One region of the Terribacillus sp. 7520-G genome, then DNA from elsewhere that is predicted to be linked to it. Evidence: riboswitches for the same ligand, from Rfam matches in the RefSeq annotation. Region 1 holds a riboswitch; each other region holds the start of a gene.
What was found. A riboswitch is a leader RNA that binds a small molecule or an ion and turns the genes downstream of it on or off. The one in region 1 is predicted to bind S-adenosylmethionine.
Positions count from the first base shown of each region.

Region 2: linked by a shared signal. The riboswitch ahead of CHH53_RS01190 (LLM class flavin-dependent oxidoreductase) and the one ahead of CHH53_RS14605 (hypothetical protein) in region 1 are both predicted to bind S-adenosylmethionine.
Region 3: linked by a shared signal. The riboswitch ahead of ssuE (NADPH-dependent FMN reductase) and the one ahead of CHH53_RS14605 (hypothetical protein) in region 1 are both predicted to bind S-adenosylmethionine.
Region 4: linked by a shared signal. The riboswitch ahead of CHH53_RS15395 (iron-containing alcohol dehydrogenase family protein) and the one ahead of CHH53_RS14605 (hypothetical protein) in region 1 are both predicted to bind S-adenosylmethionine.

Region 1 covers NZ_NQFP01000043.1:21,660-25,634, reverse strand. The annotation lists gene CHH53_RS14620 (amino acid permease) at 1-504, shown strand, start outside; gene CHH53_RS14615 (DegV family protein) at 646-1,521, shown strand; SAM riboswitch class I at 2,131-2,235, shown strand; gene CHH53_RS14605 (hypothetical protein) at 2,317-3,282, shown strand; gene CHH53_RS14600 (cysteine hydrolase family protein) at 3,379-3,651, shown strand; gene CHH53_RS14595 (alanine/glycine:cation symporter family protein) at 3,950-3,975, shown strand, end outside.
Region 2 covers NZ_NQFP01000001.1:252,841-256,815, reverse strand. The annotation lists gene CHH53_RS01200 (NAD(P)-dependent oxidoreductase) at 1-527, opposite strand, end outside; gene CHH53_RS01195 (LLM class flavin-dependent oxidoreductase) at 632-1,639, shown strand; SAM riboswitch class I at 1,687-1,798, shown strand; gene CHH53_RS01190 (LLM class flavin-dependent oxidoreductase) at 1,902-2,921, shown strand; gene CHH53_RS01185 (NUDIX hydrolase) at 2,994-3,584, shown strand; gene CHH53_RS01180 (aminopeptidase) at 3,623-3,975, opposite strand, start outside.
Region 3 covers NZ_NQFP01000007.1:134,916-138,890, reverse strand. The annotation lists gene CHH53_RS02910 (LLM class flavin-dependent oxidoreductase) at 1-834, opposite strand, end outside; gene CHH53_RS02905 (MFS transporter) at 853-2,127, opposite strand; gene ssuE (NADPH-dependent FMN reductase) at 2,140-2,691, opposite strand; SAM riboswitch class I at 2,783-2,889, opposite strand; gene spoVE (stage V sporulation protein E) at 3,035-3,975, opposite strand, start outside.
Region 4 covers NZ_NQFP01000046.1:14,580-18,554, reverse strand. The annotation lists gene CHH53_RS15410 (metal-dependent hydrolase) at 1-489, shown strand, start outside; gene CHH53_RS15405 (MBL fold metallo-hydrolase) at 503-1,633, shown strand; gene CHH53_RS15400 (pyridoxal phosphate-dependent aminotransferase) at 1,668-2,846, opposite strand; SAM riboswitch class I at 2,954-3,056, shown strand; gene CHH53_RS15395 (iron-containing alcohol dehydrogenase family protein) at 3,135-3,975, shown strand, end outside.

The sequences.
Region 1 (3,975 bases):
GCGAAAGAAGGGAAAGCACCTGCATTCCTTGGTAAGCTGAATAAAAATGGCGTACCAGTAAACGCGCTTATCGCCACAACGGCGGTAGGCTGTGTAGCCTTCCTGACATCCTTCTTCGGGAATGGTGTCGTGTATACATGGCTTTTGAACGTATCCGGTATGGCAGGCTTCATCGTCTGGGTCGGTATTGCTGTCAGTCATTACCGATTCCGTAAAGCATACCTTGCCCAAGGAAACGATATCAAGGATCTGCCATATACAGCTAAATTCTATCCAGCCGCACCGATACTAGCCTTTGTGCTATGTGTCATCGTCATAATCGGCCAAAGTTTCTCTGCTTTCACAGCAGACGGCATCGATTGGGGCAGCTTGATCGCATCCTACATCGGTATTCCGGTCTTCCTGCTTTGCTGGATCATCTATAAAGTCAAAAAGAAAACGAAGGTGTACAAATTGGAGGAAGTTGATTTGACTACTCCATCACATGAAACAGCACCTGAATGAGCAAAAGCTGCCGATCACTCGGCAGCTTTTTTGCTTGGAAACGGGAAGCTGCATCCGGCAGCTGGAATGCATGAATAATTTCCTGCATTTTTTTGTATCTTTATCCTATATACCCGTTATACTGAAACTAGAGGTGAACAAATGAAAATTGCAATTGTGACAGACAGTCTCACGAACCTGAGAGAAGAGGATTTACAGCGATATCCTTTTATATATTACGCCCATTTACATGTCATTATTGATGACAAGTCCTATGCTGACTTAAAAGAGATCACCAATGATCAGCTATTTCGGTTCATTGATCAGGGGGCTGCATATTCTTCTTCCCTGCCGTCACCAGAGGTATTTGTAAAGCTTTATGAAGAACTGCTGGCAGAATATGATGCTATCATCAGCTTGCACTGCACAGAGAATGTAAGCGGTACCGTCAATTCCGCCCGTATTGCCAGGGATACAATCGAAGGCGCTGACGGGAGGATCACTGTCATTGATACGAATACTGCCTCCATCGGTACAGAAAATATCGTCATCAAAGTGTGCCAGCTCATGGAGCAAGGGGAAGCTTTCGATGAAATATTGAGGGCGGTTGAATTTTACCGTTCCCACAGCCAGCTCTACCTTACGATAAATGACCTGACTACACTGGTGCGTACCGGCCGAATTTCGAAAACAGCCTCCAGGATCGGAAACCTCCTGCATATAAAACCGATTGTCGGTTTTGAGGAAGCGAAGCTGGAAGTCATGGGTAAGGTCCGCACGAAGAAACGCCTGCTGAAGTGGATGCTGGAAAAATTACGACATAATATCGAGCAATCCGGGAAACAGGTTGTCCGGATAACACATGTGAATTCCACCGAGCTTGCCGCTGAGTTAAAGGAAGCAATGGAAGCATTCGGTGATAAAGCAGAAGTCTTCATCAGCAACGAAATAAGCTCCGTCATGGCAATTCATTTTGGACGGGGCGGTATCGGTGCCAGCTGGATGCCGGCTGACTATCCATATGAATCGGCTACATGATACAGGGACCTCGGACAGCGTGATTGCCCGAGGTTTTATTGTAATGATCAATCCAATGCTGCTAAATGGATAAGTGTAAAGTCCTATGGGGTTTGTAACGCCATAATCGTCAGCTTCCATTATCCAAAATTATGTAATATAATAAAATATTACAAAGGGGTTGAAGGCAGCTATGAAAATCTGGGATTTTATATCTAAGTATTGGTTCGGTATATTTCTGGTGTTGTATCTCTTACTTCGGGATTATCCATTTGGAAGTACATCACAGACAATTAGCGATATTCTCATGTTAGTAACTGTAATCCTGACTATCATTAGTTGGGTTGTATCTAAGAAAGCCAATCAAGTAAAGAAAGAAATAGAAGAATTGGAGAATAACTGAGTCACCTATTGGTGGCTTTTTTGATGCATAAGAGTATTTGAATATCCATTATTTGTTTCATTTTTTATATTGCAAGCCGAAGAGAATTTTTTATTAATTACAATTTCAGCTGTTTTTTATTACTTTGGTTTATAGGTTTTCCCTGCATCCAGTTATCCTGAGTATACCGATAAGATATATTGACAATCATTGAATGGAATGATACACTTTCTGAAAACTGTATATGTTTCTTATCCAGAGAGGTGGAGGGATATGGCCCTGCGAAGCCTCAGCAGCAGGTCTGACGACAGACACTGTGCTAATTCCATCGGTTCATAACCGGCAGATAAGATGAATAGAGGAAGCCTCTCGACGCATCTTGTCCGAGAGGCTTTTGTATTTGTCCCGCTGCCTATACGAAAGGGGAAGGCAACATGTTTGAATTGATCCGGGAATTATCCAAGTACAAAGGGTATAATCAATCGTTTGTTTCACAAATCGTCGATAAGATCACGCCGTTTGCGGATGAGATGCACTTCGACAGACGGGGGAATCTTATTGTCCGTAAATATGGAGAAAAGTATACGCCAAAAATCACCTTGCTGGCAGAGGTGAAGGAAGAAATCTATGTGGTGACATCGATCACCGAGTCAGGGGCGCTTGTAGCAGACGCGAATTATTTTTCGTTGACGTATGCGCAAGGGCAATCGGTCCAGGTAGAGACAAAGAATGGATTGCTGTGCGGAGTGGTCATGGCAGGTGAAGCAGGTCAGCATGCCGCTGTCATCGATATCGGGGCCAATACCGAGCATGATGCACGTGAAATGGGGGTGGAACCAGGCAATCATGTGACATTATTCGATGACTTCCTGTATCTTGGTGACGAAGTGAGCGGCCGCGTCGTCGGGAAAGGGCTGGATAATAAGATTGCACCGGCAATTGCAATCAATCTTCTGCAGCAATGGGATACAGCGGAAGGGGACATCACCATCATCTTCTTTCCTTTCCATAATAAGAAGCATCTTGCCAATCAGCTAGAAGGGGAAGCTGCCTTTTATATCGGGTCCGTCCCCCAGCAAAGAATCGCTCATAAAAGCCGGGGAGCAATCGAACTGGGAAGCGGTGTCGCAATCAAAGTGGCAGATAAGACGATACCAATCAATCAGACCCTGAAAAATCAGCTGGTCGATTTGGCCATTGCACATGACATCCCATTCCAACTGGAATTCCTGTTCCGTCATCGGTATAAGAAACTGTCCACTAAAACGCCGGTAAGCATCCTGAATATCCCGATCGAGCATCTCGACCAGACGACACAGGTCGTTTCAGTGAAGGATTTGGAGGATACCAATCAGCTGATCCAGACCTATCTCTGGCGGAGCAAGGAGCTGCAATTCTAAGGAATGCTCTCCCATTCCCGTCCATGTTACCGTATACTGTAGCCATCCAAGGCGATTCATCATGGAGAGGAAAAGACAAGCATACAGTCAGGGGAGATGCTCTTGAAGCAGGCACTGCTGATCATTGATGTGCAACAGGCACTGATTGAAGGCGGTGCAGGGGAGAGACCTGTCTATCGCAAAGAGAATCTGATTGAGCAAATCAACATCGTCATAAGTAAAGCACACAAAGCAGGAGCCGCCAGCCTATTTGTATTCGATAAGCAGGCGACTAATGCTTTTCATGGACATTTCAATGCTGATAATTTCTCTGTCGTACGGTCGGCAGCAGAGGATATATTTGATCCGGTACATGATACGTTTCGATAAGCTGTACAAAGGAAAGCCAGGATACGGATGACCCAAGCCCAACACTGGGGAGCTTGGGTCATTTTATTGCAAAGAAAGAAAAGGAGCTGTCAGAGATCCATTTTCTTCGTCAGGCATGACGATATTTTTCTGAATAATCAAAATTATAGTCATATAACCTTACAACTTCCATGCATCTTACCGAGCCTTTGGACATAATGAACATATATTCCATCTCAAATACATTTTTTCAGGAGGTATCCTATTGGGATTTGAAGCTTTTTTGACGTCGATAAGCGGTTATTTATGGAGTGTGCCGATGCTGATTTTCATAGCGGTGGTTGC
Region 2 (3,975 bases), on a different contig from region 1:
AGCAGCATATTGACTGCCAATTTGGTAGCTGAACCATTGCCATTTCCACCCATGTATTGGATGCTTTGTCCCATTTTCTCAAGCAGTGGGGTGATTTCTTTTACATCCTTTTCATCACCGCCGACAAGGAAGTGCAGCTTTCCTTGCTGAGCCGGTGCCTTGGATCCGGAAACGGGTGCATCGACAAAGCGGATATCATGAGCTCGAGCTGCTTTTGCCATCTCCTTCGTGAAAGCGGGCTTGACAGTGCTCGCATCGACCCATAAGCCATTCTTTTTCATGCCGCTGAAAAGTCCGTCTTCACCAAAGATGACAGCTTGGACTGCTCCTGGATCTGTCAGCATCGTAAATACGATATCAGCTTGCTCCCCGACTTCACGAGGCGAGTCAGCCCAGACAGCACCTTTGTCCATCAACGCGTGTGCTTTCTCTTTTGTACGGTTGAAAACGACTAATCGCTCTCCCTTTTCCAGCAGATTGGCAGCCATGTTTTCTCCCATTATTCCTAGTCCGATAAATCCGATCATATAAGCACCATCCTTTATATTGGAGTCTTTTCTAGCATACAGAAAAACGGATTGTTTTTAAAAGTCTTTCGCACAGGATATGATACAAAGAAGGAGTGAAGAAAATGAAGCTTAGTATATTGGATCAATCCCGGATCAAAGAAGATGGCAGTGCGGCAGAAGCACTGGAGGAAACGGTGCGGCTGGCTGAGCTGGCGGATCAGCTTGGCTATACACGATTCTGGGTTTCCGAGCATCACAGCGGCAGCCTGGCGCATAGCAGTCCAGAGCTTATGATGGGTCATCTGGCTGCACGGACGAGCCGCATCCGTATCGGTTCAGGCGGTGTCATGCTGCCTCATTATAGTGCGTATAAAGTGGCAGAAAATGCAAGATTGCTTGAAGCGCTCCATCCAGGAAGAATCGATCTTGGCATCGGAAGGGCGCCTGGTGGTATGCCGGCTGCGAAAAGAGCATTGCAGGAGCATAAATCTGTGCCGGAGGATTGGTATGATCAGCAGATACGGGACCTGCTTCATTACCTGGATATAAGAAAAGAAGACAAGCATCGGTTCGGCGACTTGCGGGCGATGCCTGAAATCGGCACCGCCCCATCTGTATGGCTGCTCGGCGGCAGTGCCGGAAGTGCAGGGCTTGCTGCGTATCATGGAATCGGATTCGCCTATGCGCAATTCATCCGTGGGGAAAAGGATGCAGCGGTGCTGGATGTATATCGAAAATCCTTCCGGAAGAATGAACAGGAGCCGCAAATGATGGTCAGTCTCTTCCTTTTCTGTGCAGAAACGACGGAAGCTGCAGAAGCCTTGGCCAAAAGTCATGAGGTTGCCTCGCTTTTGCAGGAGCAGGGAAGACCAGTGAAAGGGATGCTCCGCCCGGATACAGCGTCAGCCTATAAGCTGTCTCCTTATGAAAAGGAGCGCCTGGAAGACAACCGCCCGACCATGGTGATCGGGACACCTGATGAAGTACTTCAGCAATTGGATGAGCTGGAGAACTATTACGGAGCGGAGGTCGAGTTCATGCTGACCAGCCCCGTTTATGAAGAGAAAGCAAGACAAAATGGGTTCCGCCTGTTGATGGAGGCCCATCGGCGCCGCAGTTATTCTGTTTGAATCGGACACCGCTATTCTGGTATAGTAAGAGTGATAATTCATAAGAAATCTTATAACGAGTGGCGGAGGGAAAGGCCCGATGAAGCCCGGCAACCCACTGCAGGAGGGCAGTCCTGCAGGAAGGTGCTACGACCTGCAGCAAAAGCTGCGTGATAAGATGACGACGGCTGCAAACAATGGCTTCTTCTCATCGAAGAAGCTTTTTTAGTAGATTTGATGTGTCGTTCGGTAGGATTTCCTATGTGCAAAAGGAGTAATAACAATGAAATATGCATACTGGCAGCCAGTTTCAAACAGCTGGCTGCGTCATGTGGAGGATGGGGGGCCGCTGCGTTTGACGTGTGTCCAAGAAATAGCGCATATGGCGGAAACCTTGGGGTTCGATGCCGTATTCCTTCCAGATACTTACCTATACCAAGGGAAAAATGCCGATCAGAAGCTGGACTTTTGGGAAACGGCTGGAGCGATAGCAGAAGCAACCGATAAATTGCATATCATGGCAGCGGTCCGGCCCAGTATCGATCAGCCGGCAGAAGCTGCCAAGCAGGCGGTGAAGATCGACGGAATCAGCAATAGCCGCTTTTCCCTGGCAGTCGTTTCATTTCTGCGTGAAGAGGAAAGAAAGCGTCAAGCTGGCGATATAGAAGGAACGGAGGAATTCTATCTCCAGACAGAAGAATTCTTCGAAGTACTGCGGGGAGTCTGGACTGCCGGCAGCTACACATACGATGGACTGTACTATCAAGTGGAGCATGTCGATCATTTGCCTGCCGGAAAGAAAAAAGAGATTTCCCCTTTATATGCAGGCGGGGAAAGCGACTACTTACGCCAGACAATTGCCGAGACATGTGATGCGTATGTCATGAAGGGCGGCACAGTGCAGGAAGTGGCCAGTATGATTGCCGATATGCAGATTCGCCGGGAAGCATCTGGCAAGTCCGCGTTCACGGAGTTTGGCATGACAGCTTATGTCATATGCCGTGACTCAGAGGAAGAAGCCATCCAGGAATGGGAAAGGATTACCAGTTCCGACTATGAAGCATATGTAACGGAGGAGGAGCTGGCGCAGAAAAGCAGGATAAGTGACGATGCTGTTTCTGCCAGAGGACTGCGGCCAAACTTTGTCGGGACACCGATGCAGATTGCACAGCGGATACTGGCTTATGAGCACGCAGGTGTCAGCCTATTGCTGCTTCAGTTTTCCCCGCAAAAACGAGAGATGGAGCGTTTCGCCAAAGAAGTCATCCCATTGGTGGAGGAAATGCGGGAAGATTCCATTTAATTGGGAATGAGCGGTGGACAATCTTATTTTTATCGCGTACATTAGAAAAAAAGAGTGAGTATGGGGGAAACTATGGAGCTATTGACGATTTTCGATGGGCAGCACCGGGAAATAGGAGTGAAAGAAAGACAGGCAGTCCATCGCGATGGGGACTGGCATGAGACTTTCCACTGCTGGTTCGTGGAGCATGATGGTACAGAACCATACATTTATCTACAGCAGCGTTCTGCTAATAAAAGCGAATTTCCCGGGAAATACGACATTACTGCAGCTGGTCATCTGGGAAGCGGCGAAACGCCCGTAATAGGCGGCTTACGTGAGATACAGGAAGAATTGGGTGTCACGCTTCAGGAAAGTGATCTATTTTATAAAGGTATCATCCAAGAGGAATTATTCGCCAAGGATCTGATCGATCGGGAGTTCTGTCATCAATTTTTCTATTACTTGGAAGAATTGCCGGAGATCTTGCTGAATGAAGAAGTGATACAGATTGTCAGGATGAAGGTGAATGACTTGGAAAGACTCGTGGAAGGCAAAGCGAAAAGCGTGGAAGCGGAAATCGTTGCGGGAGCTCCCTGTCAGCGAATCGAGATTACACATGAAGAACTTTGCCCTCATCAGCTTGATTATTATCGGGAAGTCATCATGATCTGCCATACATAAAAAAGGAACAGCAATGCCGCTGTTCCTTTTTTATTTCATCAGAAAGCCCAATTCCCTTTTTCGAAGATGGGTTCGATTGTGCCATCCGGCGTTTCGCCTGTGATGGATAATTCCCCGGATCCGACCATGAAATCAACATGTGCCAGACTGTAGTTGAATCCGATCGACTCCAATTCCTCTTTCGATTTGCTGCGGGCATCCTTCACGCACATGCCGATTGCTTGTCCAAGTGCCAAATGGCAGGAAGCATTCTCATCGAATAATGTGTTGTTGAAGACGATGCCGGATTGGGAAATCGGTGATTGATGCGGCACGAGCGCAACCTCCCCAAGGAAGCGTGCGCCTTCATCGGTATCCAGCAGATTCTTGAGCGTGTCATAGCCTTTTTCTG
Region 3 (3,975 bases), on a different contig from region 1:
CACTTTAATTTCCTCCCGATCACGGCCTTGACGTTCCGTCTCCTCGCGAAGTTTATCTACATAGCTCTTTGTCACGGTGACAGTAGGCGTACTGATAAAGACACACTCCGCATGCTTGGCGGCAAATACCCGTCCCTTTGACGATGATCCTGCCTGGAAAAGCACAGGTGTCCGCTGCGGGGAAGGCTCGGAAAGATGCGCCCCAGGAACTGTGAAATACGTGCCTTTATGGTGGATATCGTGTACCTTTTCGGGATCGGTGTATACTTTGCGTTCCGTATCGCGGACGACCGCTCCGTCTTCCCAGCTGCCTTCCCAAAGTTTATAGCACACTTCCACGTATTCCTCAGCAATGTCATAGCGCTCATCATGTTTGATTTGAGTATGCAGACCTAGATTTTTGGCTGCACTCTCCAGATAGGAGGTGACAATATTCCAGCCCACTCTCCCCTTGGTCAAATGATCCAAGGTGGATACCCGGCGTGCAAAGCTGTACGGATGCTCATATGTGACCGAGGCTGTGATGCCAAAGCCTAAATGCTTTGTGACTTGAGCCATCGCCGGAACCACGAGCAGCGGGTCATTGACAGGCACTTGCGCAGCCTGGCGCACTGCCCCATCACGCGAATCCTGGTAGACATCGTATGTCCCCAATACATCCGCCAAAAATAATGCATCGAACTGACCGCGCTCCAATATCTGCGCAAGTTCCGTCCAATAATCCAAATCCTTGTAGCGATGCGCCTGATCCTCAGGGTGTGTCCAGAGCCCGGGTGATTGGTGTCCGACGCAATTCATATCAAATGCATTCAAATAGATCCGTTTATTTGTCATTTGGTGATCCTCCTTTGATTATCTGACAGCAAGCTCATCCATCGCATGTATTTGAGCTTTCGCAGCTGGGGCCAAAAATGGCGTCAATAGAAAACTAAGTGCATAAAGAATGGCAAATCCCCATACAACGCCGATGATGCCCAGGTAATTGTTCAGTATCCCGACAAGCACGGGCCCCAGGAACTGACTGGCTCCTGCGCCCAAATTGAGTACGGATATCGCCGCACCGCGATTGGCAGGAGCAAGTGTCGGCAGGATGGCAGACAGTGGGACAAAGGCTGCAATCGCCGCACCGAATAGGATGGCGTTCAATAAAAGCAGCGGGATGTTTGCTCCGAAGGCCGCCGGAATGTAGTAGTAAAGCAGCGAGCAGACAGCAGCTCCGACACAGCCGAACCAGCGGACCACCTTCACCCAGCCGATCCGGTCGCCAAGCATGCCGAACAGAACCCCTGCTGCCATATTGCTGACAGACTGTACAGCCCACAGCTGCAGCCATTGACTCGTTGATATATCCAAGAAACTGGTGAAGAATCCAGGCATGACAACGACAAATCCGTACCATCCAGCTGTATTGATTGTCCGGAGCAGACCGCCGGCAGCAACCCGCGGGCTTTCCCATAGGATCGTGATCCCCTTCAGCGCTTCGGCCCATTTATTTTCTTTAAGCTGATCCTGGATCCTAAACCCTTCCCGATCTTTATCATCCACCAAGGCAATTCCCAGAATCCCCCCCAGGATGATCCAGATAAGCGAGCTCCACAGCGTGGCCATTTCCCCGATGAAAGGAAGGAGGACACTTGGATAATAGGAGCCAAGAAACCCTATTCCGCCCGCGAACATAAAGAAAAACCAGCCCATTGCCGTTGCCAGCTTTTGCTTCTCGGTACGGTAGGCAATCCACACGATGAAAGCAAAGGCAAACAGCGGATAGCCGAAACCGCGGAGGCCGTACATGAGCACCATCATCGAAAAGCTTTCTAAATAAAGACCGAGATACAGAAAACCGATTTCGAAAACCACCCATGTGAACAGCCCGATCAGCATCGTCTTGCGCGGTCCGATGACCTCCCCAAGCACACCGGCAAGCCAGGAAGCGAAAGTAAGCACAATCCCATAAGCGCTGAACATGATCGCTGACTGATTGGCAGTGAAGCCGATATCGACCACATACTTAGACAAAAATGCTTGCTCGATACCATCACCGGTCATGAATAATAAAATGGCAAGCAAACCGCCAATGACTTGAACAGGCATCCCAAACAGTGTTCTCTTAGCTAATGGTGCGCTCATCATTCTCCTCCCTCACTTTACAGCCGCAGCAGCATGAGTGCGGCGGATCGCCTCAGCCAGCTGATTCGTCTGTGTTCTGAGCCTTTCACCGGTTTCTTCATCTGCAATCGGATTCTCCGGGTTCTCCTTGTTGATGTGATGATCGCATAGATACACACCCTGCAATGCTTCACCCTTAAGATTGGCGATAAGCGGCTTTAATGCATAATCTATCGCGAGCAGATGTGCCGGGCTGCCGCCTGTCATGATCGGAAGCACTGGCTTATTCCTGAATGCGTCCTGCGGGAATAAATCAAGTAGAGCCTTCAATATGCCTGTATAGGCTGCTTTGTAAACAGGGGAGGCAATAATCAATCCTTTCGCGTTTCTGACTGCCTGGCTTGCCGCCGAGATTGCCGGACTGTCGAATTTCGCATACAGAAGATCCTCCGGCTCAAAATCGGTAACACAAATCTCGCTTACGGAATAACCTTGCTCTTTTGCCTGCTTGCCGGCATACTTTGCTGCCAGCTGCGACCGCGAATGTTTGGATGGACTTCCTGAGAGAATAATAATGTCAGTCAATTTGTCATTTCTCCTTTTTCCGTGGTAGAGTGACTAAACGAAAAAAAGCTCCCTTTTCCGAAGAAAAGAGAGCGTGATATAATCGCCCGCACTCTTATCTTCCAAGAATTTAATCTTGCTGGATTTAGCACCTTTCTGACATCGTCAGAGGTTGCTGAAGCTTCATCGGGCCAGTCCCTCGGCTTCTCTTGATAAGAACTGTATGAAATTGTCTTCAATGATACGTGCACCGCTCAAAAAAGTCAATGCTAATTGTGCGAAAATTTCCAATATAGTACTTTTGTCATTTCGTTTGTTCTGTTCATATCCCTTCCATCCTGATCCGTGTTGCCCATACTGACTTTTAGAGTCTGCTATACCTGCTGACATTCAATAGAATGCCGACGGAACTCAAGGTAAGTGTCAGCGACGATCCCCCATAGCTCAAAAACGGAAGCGTAATGCCAGTAACCGGTATCAAACCAATGACCACACTGATATTGATCATGCATTGAATGGCTATCATCCCGGTGATGCCCAATGCCAGCAAGCTGCTGAAACCATCCGGGGCCCGGAGTGCAACTTGGATGCCGCGCCATAAAAACAGCAGGAAAAGCAGCATGACGCCAGCACCGCCTATGAAGCCTAGCTCCTCTGCTAAAATAGCAAAGATGAAATCCGTTTGCGGCTCCGGCAGATAGAAAAATTTCTGCAGGCTATTCCCTAGCCCAAGCCCCATCAAGCCTCCTGGACCGATTGCATATAGGGACTGGATGATCTGAAATCCTTCACCCAAAGGATCTTGCCATGGATCGAGGAATGCGGTGATGCGCTGGATGCGATACGGCGCTGACAAAATCAGCGCAGCAAATGCAGCCAAGCCCAATATGCCCAGTCCGACAAAGTGAGTGATCCTCGCTCCGCTGACCAGAATCATCACCATGCATGTAAGCACAAGGACAACGCCAGTTCCAAGATCCGGCTGGAGCATGATCATTCCGAATGCCGTAAAGACGAGCAGGAGTGATGGCAGGAACCCTTCCTTCAGGGAAGTTATATATTTCTGTTTAGCCGACAGATAGACGGCCAAATAGATGATCAAACCCAGCTTGGTGAATTCCGAAGGCTGGATGCTGAAGGCCCCTACACCGATCCAGCTCCGCGCACCGCCCCGAACCATTCCGATACCGGGAATGAGGACGGCGATAAGTAAAATGAAGCAAATCAGCAGGAGTATCTTGGCATATTTCCGCCAATTTTCATAATGCACCCTGGATATGATGAGCATCGCTCCCAGCCCCACCC
Region 4 (3,975 bases), on a different contig from region 1:
GGGGGCATCCTCTCCAACCGCATCACTTTTTCACACAAAGCTATCCGCAATATTACAATTTTCATCGGATTATTGCTCATCCTGTATAGTATGTGGAATTTATTTGGCCAAGATCGTTATATCGGGTTGGCGATCGGAGCAGGAATTATGGTTCTCTCCCGCGTAATCAATAAGAAGTTCATGCTGCTGATCACCGGCATCGCTGTGCTGCTGACAGGGTTGTATGCCGGGCATACATGGGTTGTCATGAGCGGATGCTATATCGGGATCGCATCCTTCCTTGCTCATAGAAGTTACACGCATTCCTTGATCGGGCTGATCTATTTCTACATATTGATGACATTCTTCGAACAAGAGACAGCCCTTTTCGGAACCCAGCTTGCCGGCACAGCCGGCTATGCTAGCCATCTGCTTGCTGACAGCAGGATATTCCCTGTCAATAAGAAAGGAGTCAAATTACTCCTTCCTATAATAAAAAAAGATTTCTAAAGGAGACGATTGCATGAATCCATTGCACACAGCAGAGCTGGCAGAAAAAATCAAAAAGAAAGAAACCGTCCATCTGCTGGATATCCGGCAAACGGCGGATGTACAAGATTGGGCCATTGATGCCGGCAGCGTCAAAAGATACGCCATTCCATTTGCCGACATCAAAGCTGACCCGAATAAAGCCCGCAGACAGCTGCCAGAACAAGAGCCTGTCTATGTGATGTGCTATCGGGGCAAATCAGCCCAGACAGCTGTCTCTCTTTTAGAGTCGGCTGGCATGGATAATGGTGTCCATGTGGTCGGCGGTATGCAAGCATGGGGAGAAACAATCAGTCCAGCGAAGATCGGTGACCTTACGTATGGCGGATCGATTTACCAGTTTATGCGCATCGGGAAAGGCTGCCTATCCTATATGATCGTCTCTGGAGGCGAAGCAGCCGTAGTGGACCCGGCCAGATTCACGGAAGCCTATGTTTCTTTCGCAAAGGAGAATGGATGGGAAATCAAACATGTATTGGATACCCACCTCCACGCAGATCATTTATCCGGCGGACAAAAGCTCGCAGAGGAAACCGGGGCGACCTATTGGTTCCCTGCCAATGATGGAAAAGAAGCAAAGTTCAGCTTTTCCCCGTTACAAGATGGGACCAAAATACCCTTGGGCAAGCCCGAGGAAGGCATTCGCTGTGTTGCCTCACCAGGTCATACAGAGGGAAGCATCAGTTTTGTCGTTGATGACACATACCTGTTATCCGGGGATACGCTCTTTACCGAGTCGATCGGACGCCCGGATCTGGCAGGTCAGGCAGAACAATGGGTACAAGATTTGTACAGCACCTTATATGAAAAATATCCATTATTGTCGCTGGACTTGATCGTCCTGCCTGCCCATTTCTCGGAGCTTTCGGAAATCGGACCAGATGGAACGGTACAAGCACGAATGGAAGATCTATACCGAAAGAACCCTCATCTGCAGATGAAAGATTCGAGCGAGTTCACTGCTTCCGTTTTAAACAGCATCCCTGCGCGTCAGCCCAATAGCTATCAGCTGATCCGGGAAGCGAATCAAGGAAACACAACCATAGATGAAACAGAGGCAGCAGACATCGAATCCGGTCCTAACCGCTGTGCAGTCACCAACTGACCAAGAAGAGCCAGTCCCCTTGACTGGCTCTTTTCTATGCCTTCGAGAAGATGCCGAGCCTTTCGATTCGCTTTGCAGCCTCCAGCAATCTTTCTTCCGTATCCAATAGACCGGCTCGAACGTATCCTTCACCATGCTTCCCGAAACCATTGCCGGGAGCAACCGCCACATGGGCCTTTTCAAGCAGCAAATCCGCAAATTCCTCCGATGTGAATCCGTTCGGAACAGGCAGCCAAACAAAGAAAGTCCCCTTTGGTTCAGGTACATCCCAGCCGATTGCACGCAAATGGCCGATAAAGGCATCCCTTCTGGCTTCATATGTGTGAATCAGCTCTTCCACACAGGTTTGATCTGACGTCAGGGCATACGCTGCCGCTTCCTGCATGGCTCCGAACAAGCTCACATAAAGATGATCTTGAATCAAATTCAGGCTTTCTATCACGGAAGCATTGCCGACAGCAAAAGCGATGCGCCAGCCTGCCATATTATAGGTTTTGGATAAGGTGTACATCTCGATGCCGACTTCCTTGCTGCCCTCGGATTGCAGGAAGCTCTGCGGTTTTTCTCCATCAAACCCAAGTGCACCATAAGCGAAATCATGCAGGACACAAATTTTATGTTCCTTTGCCAGTTCCACTGTTTTATCGAAGAACTCCCGATCTGCTGTAGCAGCAGTCGGGTTGTTCGGATAATTCAGGAACATTAGCTTTGCTTCTTCCAGATCACCCGCAGAAATAGCATCATACTCAGGCAGGAATCCATTCTCAGCAGTCAATGGCATGAGCGATGTCCGTGCTTGTGCAAGTTCGATTCCGGACATATAATCGGGATACCCCGGATCCGGAAGCAATGCCAAATCACCCGGATTCAAAAGACATTGACTGATCTCCACCAAACCTGTCTTAGAGCCGAACATGATGGCCACTTCTGTTTCGGGATCTAGTTTCACGCCGTATTCCCGGTCATAAAAGTCACAGACTGCCTGTTTAAGAAAATCAAAGCCTCTGAATGGTGAATATTTATGATAAGCCGGATTATCAGAGGCTTCTTTCAATTTATCTACGATATGCTGCGGTGTCGGCAAATCAGGGTTCCCCTGCCCGAGCTTGATGATATCGTGCCCCTGTTGCTCCAGCAAACCCACCTTGTGTACCAAGCCGGCAAAAAACTGTTCCGGCAATCGTTTCAGCGCATCTGAAAACGGAAAATCCATTTGACTCACTCTCCTGTCACCTTGCATCCATCCATTCTGACTATTGACAATCTTGACAGTCTTGGAAATACAATGTAATAATGAACAAATCATACATGATTCACTCACTCTTATCAAGAGAAGGCGGAGGGACTTGGCCCGATGAAGCCCGGCAACCGGTGCGTAATGCACACGGTGCTAATTCCAACAGCAAATGCTGAGGGATAAGGGGACGGATGCGTTGGCCTTTCCCTCTTCCAATTTCGCTTGGAAGAGTTTTTTTGTATAAAAAATCAATGAGGTGACAGCATGACGATCAACATTAAAGGTGCACCAAACTATTATGCGTGCGAAGAAAATATATTGGACAGCCTTCCCGCAAGGCTTGCAGGATTGAATTGGACAAACGGCTTGCTTATTCACGGTGATGCATCCTGGAAAGCCGCTTCTCCATTCCTGGACCACATCGATCTGCCGGTTAAACGTGTTGCCTATAATGGTCAATGCACACATGCGGAAGCAGCTAGATTAGCAAATATCGCAACAGGAGAAGCTGCTCAATTCATAATCGGCGTAGGCGGCGGAAAAGTGTTGGATACCGCCAAAGCCGCTGCTGATGAGGCAGGGCTTCCCGTCATATTGATCCCTACAATCATATCCAACTGCTCCCCATGGGCTTCCCTTAGCGTCTTCTATGATGAGGCAGGCAATTTTGTCGAATATACAATCTTCCCTCGCAGCACATTCATGCTCCTGGTCGAGCCAAGGCTGCTGCTCACGACACCAGCACCTTATCTGATTGCCGGCATTGGCGATACATTGGCAAAATGGTATGAGGCAGATGTGCTGACCGAAAATATGACCGATCAGCCGCTAGCTGTCCAAATCGCTCGCAATGCTGCCAAATTATGCCGTGATATCCTTATTGCTGAAGGTGATGCAGCGATTTGTTCTTTACAGGATAAGCGAGCAGACAGTTCATTCCTCAGAGTTGCGGAAACCATCATCATGGCAGGCGGTATGGTAGGCGGATTCGGGGACGAGTACGGCCGTATCGCCGGTGCTCATTCCATTCACAACGGATTGACCAGATTGCCAGAAACACATGAGCAGCTGCATGGGAATAAAGTGGCTTACGGCATTCTTATCC